2 linked regions of the Sediminitomix flava genome follow. The protein of the gene in region 1 binds, or shares a complex with, the protein of each later gene. Links are inferred from orthologs where the notes say so. Each region holds a gene or a part of one and is shown in the gene's direction. Other genes may lie near its edges.

Region 1 (3,072 bases):
CGTTACGGAGGTAAAGACAAAGAAATTGGTGCTTACAACATCCGTAAAATTGATAGCGATGGTATCAACTCAATGGGTATCGATTTTACTGATATCAAGAGTACTGACGATTTTGTAGCGGGTGAAATTTGGTTGCCAAAAGGTAAGCCAGTGAAATTGCGTATCAGAGCATTGGATGTAATTCACTCGGTATTTATGCCTCACTTCCGTGTTAAAATGGATGCCGTACCAGGTATGCCAACTAAATTCCAATTTACTCCAACACTTACTACAGAGGAAATGAGAGATATCCTTCGTAAAGAAGGTAAAGAGAATGCTGACAAATTCAAATATGAGTTGGCATGTACTGAAATCTGTGGTGAAGGTCACTTTGGTATGCGTAAAATCATCAGAGTTGTGGAGCCTGAGGAATTTGAAAAGTGGTATGCAAAGCAAAAGACATTTGCTGAGAAGAATCCTGACTTCGTTTCTGCATTGAAAGCAAAAGGTGAATTTGCTGGAGAGTTGAAAGAAGAGGCAAATAGTGAAGTTGCTACCCGATAAATAAAGTTAGAATCCAAAATTATTGATATAATGGCTACAGCAGAATTGAATGTTCAAAACGAAGCTGAAATGCACGATGTGCATGAACACCATGAGTCACATGGAAACTTCTGGACGAATTATGTTTTTTCACTGGATCATAAAGTAATTGCAAAACAATTCTTGATCTCAGGTATTTTTTGGGCACTAATTGGTGGAGGTCTTTCTTTGATTTTCCGTCTTCAGTTGGGTTTCCCAGAAGCTAGTTTAGAATTCTTACGTCCGATCTTGGGTGACTGGATCACTCCAGAAGGACAATTACATAAACAATTTTATTTGGCTGCAGTGACAATGCACGGTACCATCATGGTATTCTTTGTATTGACAGCAGGTTTGAGTGGTACTTTCTCTAACCTTCTTATTCCATTGCAGATTGGAGCACGTGATATGGCTTCAGGATTTATGAACATGCTATCGTACTGGTTCTTCTTCCTTTCTTCGGTAGTAATGTTCGTTTCATTGTTTGTCTCTACAGGTCCTGCTTCAGGTGGATGGGTAGTTTATCCTCCTTTGAGTGCATTGCCACAAGCAATTGATGGTTCTGGATTGGGTATGACGCTTTGGTTGGTTTCAATGTCTTTGTTTATCGTTTCTTCACTTTTGGGTAGTGTAAACTATATCGCTACTGTAGTGAACATGCGTACAGCAGGTCTTTCATTCGGTAAATTACCCTTGACAATCTGGGCTTTCTTTATCACAGCTATTATCGGTATTCTATCATTCCCAGTACTTTTTGCAGCAGCATTGTTGTTAGTATTTGATAGAAGCTTCGGTACGTCTTTCTATTTGTCTGATATTTATATTGATGGTGTAGCACTACACCACTCAGGTGGTAGCCCAATTCTTTACCAACACTTGTTCTGGTTCTTGGGTCACCCAGAGGTATATATCGTATTGCTTCCTGCATTGGGTCTTACTTCAGAAGTAATTTCTACAAACTCTCGTAAGCCTATCTTCGGTTATAAAGCCATGATCGGTTCTATGTTGGGTATCGCGTTCCTTTCATTTATTGTATGGGCTCACCACATGTTCGTGTCGGGTATGAACCCATTCTTAGGAACGATCTTTATGCTTCTTACTTTGATCATTGCGGTACCTTCAGCGGTAAAAGCCTTCAACTACATTACAACAATGTTTAGAGGTAATATCGTATTTACGCCAGCTATGTTGTTCTCAATTGGTCTAGTATCATTGTTTATCTCTGGTGGTGTAACAGGTATTGTATTGGGTAACTCAGCATTGGATATCCAATTGCACGATACTTACTTTGTAGTAGCTCACTTCCACTTGGTAATGGGTTCTGCGGCATTCTTCGGTATGATGGCAGGTGTATATCACTGGTTCCCTAAAATGTTCGGTAGAATGATCAACGAGAAGTTGGGTTATGTTCACTTCTGGATGACATTTGTTGGTGCTTACTTGGTATTCTTCCCAATGCACTACATCGGTATTGCAGGTTTCCCTCGTAGATACTATACATTTACAAGATTTGATGCATTCTCTACATTCACTGACTTGAACCAGTTCATCAGTATTGCAGCAATTCTTACAGTAGGAGCACAGTTGTTATTCGTATTTAACTTCTTCTACTCAATGTTTAAAGGTAGAAGATCTCCTCAAAACCCTTGGGGATCTACAACACTAGAGTGGACTACTCCAGTAAATGTTGGTCACGGAAACTGGCCAGGAAAAATTCCTACAGTTTACAGATGGCCTTACGACTTCTCTAAGCCAGGTAGTGATGAAGATGGATTTGGTGATTTCATTCCTCAGCATATTCCATATTCTCAAACTCCAGCTTCAAACACTGAAGAAGAGAAACCATTAGTGGAAATCGAAAAAGAATTAGATGCTTTGAATACTACAGAGCACGATGAGATTCACTAAGAATTGATATATGAATTGCAAAAGGCCCTACGAGAGTAGGGCCTTTTTTATTATCTATTTTTAAAGTTTAAGTACTAGGATAAATGCTTTCGGGATAAAACTTTACTGTTCTTAGAGTTGCTCTAAGAACTCATAAATGAAGGATAGAGTCTTCAGACTCGAAAAATGTACATAAAATCGAGTCTGAAGTCTCTAATTCCCATTTTTTAATTCGAAGATGTTGCACTCGCTCACTTCGTTAACTCTTCACATAGAATATCCGTAATCATTAGTCCTAGTGCTTAGCTACAGGTTCAAAAGAGTTTGAGGGGTGAAGGTTTGGTTGATGAAATATTTTAAGCCTTCTTCTAAGCGTTTTTTGGGGCAATGTACTTTTGTATTCAATTGATAAGAGTGAAAATAAAAAGCCATTCTAAATCTGATTTAGAATGGCTTTACTATGTTTTACTTTGATGTTTATCTCAAAGAATTAATCTTTTTTCAAGATCGCATGTCCCATCTTATCTCTTTTTGTCTTGAGATAATTTTCGTTGTGCTTATTCGCTTCAATTTCAATAGCAATGTTATCTACGACTTCAATACCATAGCCCATTAAACCTACAC
Region 2 (2,809 bases), 130 kb from region 1 along the record:
GGCCCAATTTCGGCTTTAGTTGCTGCCGTTGGCGTATTCGGAATCCTTTATTTTGATATAAAGCTGATGTTGAAGCAAGGCTTCAAAGATGCTCGAAATATTATGTTGGCATCGGTATTTTACCTGCCACTCGTACAAATTATTTATGTACTTGATAAAGTATAAACAAAAAAGAAATCACAATGACAACTGATAATATGACTGCAACGACAACATCTCAAGGAGTACATCCTAAAAAGTTTGTACTATGGCTTCTTATTGTAAGTATCGTGATGCTTTTTGCCGCCTTTATTTCAGCGTATATCGTGAGACAGGCAGAAGGTGAATGGTTAGTTTTTGATTTACCAAATATATTATACGCTAGTACAGCTGTAATTGCATTGAGTAGTCTTTCCATGCAATGGAGTGTTGCACAAGCAAAGAAAAATGATGCAAAGAAAACAGCTTTAGGAGTTGGTGTTACTTTCTTACTTGGGGCATTGTTCCTTGCTCTTCAATGGATGGGTTGGACTGATCTAGTAAATATTGAAGTTCACTTCTCATTTGCCAATCCAGCAGGATCGTTTGTTTATGTTCTTACAGGCGTTCATGCTTTTCACTTGATCACTGGACTGATTTATTTGTTAATTGTCTTCTTCCAGGTAAGATCAGTAGTAAAATCTAATAATGTTAATGCCAAAAGAATCCTAAACATCGAGATGTGTGCAACTTACTGGCATTTCTTGGGTGGACTTTGGGTGCTTTTATATGTCTTTTTGTTGCTCAAACGATAATTTTTTTGGGCCAAATCGAAAAAAAGATAATAAAAGTCATTAAAAAATATTGACAATTACCTAAAAGCCTCGTTCTTTTGTAGCATTGAGATAAGCTTTTAGTTAAAACCAATAGATATCTCTAATTCTCATAACTCTAAAACTTTTTTTTATATGTCGACGGTTACTGTTGGAAAGAAGCCTAAAGTGACACATTGGGATGGTGCGGCTGAGCCATTTAAGGCAAGCTACGGAAAATTGATGATGTGGTGGTTTCTAGTATCGGATGCTTTTACGTTTTCTGCACTTTTGATTACGTACGGAATTATCCGTTATATGCATCCAGCTTATGAAGGTGCTTATTCTGCTTTTGAATTTGCGACTTCTTCACAAGACTTATACTGGCCAATTCCTGAAAAGGTATTTAACGCATTTCCATTCTTCCATGGAGTAGATATGCCATTGGTATTTGTAGGTTTAATGACCTTTATCTTGATTCTTAGTAGTGTGACTATGGTATTGGCTGTAGAGGCTGGTAACAGAAACGCTCATAAAGAAGTTGAGAAATGGATGCTTTGGACTATCGTAGGTGGTGCTACATTCTTAGGATGTCAGGCTTGGGAGTGGTCTCACTTCATTCATGGTTCTGATGCAGGTGTAATGCGTGATGGTATCCAAATTTTTGGAGCAAACCTTTTAGAAAACCAATATGGACCACAGCTTTTCGCTGATTTATTCTTCTTCATTACAGGATTCCACGGATTGCACGTTACTTCTGGTGTGATCATCAATATCATTATTTTCTATAATGTAGTAGTGGGTACTTACAAGAGAAGAGGTCATTACGAAATGGTTGAGAAAGTAGGTCTTTACTGGCACTTTGTAGACCTTGTTTGGGTATTCGTATTTACATTCTTCTACTTAGTCTAACAAAACTAACGCACCTTATATTATGGCAAATGTTGATTCTACGCTTTCAATGGAAGAGCAAAAGAAAGCAAACGTACGTAAAATTTGGAAAGTAGCTGGTTATCTAGCCGTAATCACAGCTATCGAATTCTTGTTCGCTTTTATATATCCTGATTCTTGGGATAGATTGTTCTTAAACATCACTTTTGTGATTATGACATTGGTGAAAGCTTACTATATCATGAGTGAGTTCATGCACTTAGGTCATGAAGTTAAATTCTTGCAAAGAACAGTTGTTTATCCTTTAGCATTTTTGATTTGGTTACTTGTAGCTCTTTTCTTGGAAGGTGGTGCAGTACTAAAAGCAATTGCTTCTATCTGGGGATAAGCAAATGAAAAGATAAAAAGATTAGGTTTAGTTGCATTGTCTGTAGCTAAACCTTTTTTTGTGAAAAAATACAGAATTTTAGGGAAGGTTTTCTTTTTTTTGAGTTGTATTTAAGAGAGAATTTCAAACATACTGTATAAACTGAACTGATTAAAACTGTCTTATGAAAAATAAGTGGATTTTCTTATTCATATTGCTGGGTTTACCCGCTTTGATTTTTTTATTCTTGAATCAATTTGGCGAGAGTGAATTTCGTTTACAGAATCCTGCTGAGTTGCAGGTTTACAAAATGAAAAGCGTGAATTGTGAGCCAAATGAGATTGATGGAGTTCCAAGAATTCCTAATTACAAATTGATCAATCAAGAAGGAGATACTGTTACCCAAGCTATCACTGAAGGGAAAATCTATGTGGCAGATTTCTTTTTCGCAAACTGTCCAGACATTTGTATTGCTATGTCGTCTGAGATGTTGCGAATTCAGGATAAATTCAAAAATAACCCTGATGTCAAAATTATTTCACATACAGTAGACCCTAAACGAGATACACCAGAAGCGATGAAAGCTTATGCTGAACGTATAGGAGCTGATACCGATATGTGGACTTTCCTGACCGGAACAAAAGAAGACCTTTATGATTTGGCAAGCTGTGGATATTTCATCTCAGCACAGAATGTCAAAGAAGACCCAAATGCATTTATTCATAAAGACACCTTTGTCTTGGTGGATAAAGAGAAGAGAATAAGAGGTATTTATAGCGGA

Evidence for each region. The genes of interacting proteins can lie anywhere in the genome.
Region 2: the proteins of BC781_RS08330 (region 1) and BC781_RS07740 are in contact, whole or in part, in a solved structure (PDB 7CUB), measured with the Escherichia coli proteins. The link is inferred for Sediminitomix flava from one-to-one orthologs.

Annotation. Positions count from the first base shown.
Region 1 is NZ_QGDO01000002.1:231,402-234,473, reverse strand. Bases 27-3,021 are described here. They hold BC781_RS08330 (cytochrome c oxidase subunit I), read left to right. Parts: upstream 27-573; coding sequence 574-2,469; downstream 2,470-3,021. Other genes in these bases: BC781_RS08325 (bifunctional 3,4-dihydroxy-2-butanone-4-phosphate synthase/GTP cyclohydrolase II), read right to left, coding at 2,939-3,021; BC781_RS08335 (cytochrome c oxidase subunit II), read left to right, coding at 27-543. Also shown: more of BC781_RS08335, read left to right, coding at 1-26; more of BC781_RS08325, read right to left, coding at 3,022-3,072. UniProt on the Escherichia coli protein: Cytochrome bo(3) ubiquinol oxidase is the terminal enzyme in the aerobic respiratory chain of E.coli that predominates when cells are grown at high aeration.
Region 2 is NZ_QGDO01000002.1:96,894-99,702, reverse strand. Bases 73-2,804 are described here. They hold BC781_RS07740 (cytochrome c oxidase subunit 3), read left to right. Parts: upstream 73-926; coding sequence 927-1,682; downstream 1,683-2,804. Other genes in these bases: BC781_RS07730 (SCO family protein), read left to right, coding at 2,213-2,804; BC781_RS07735 (cytochrome C oxidase subunit IV family protein), read left to right, coding at 1,705-2,049; BC781_RS07745 (cytochrome c oxidase subunit 3), read left to right, coding at 183-773; cyoE (heme o synthase), read left to right, coding at 73-165. Outside these bases: more of cyoE, read left to right, coding at 1-72; more of BC781_RS07730, read left to right, coding at 2,805-2,809. UniProt on the Escherichia coli protein: Cytochrome bo(3) ubiquinol terminal oxidase is the component of the aerobic respiratory chain of E.coli that predominates when cells are grown at high aeration.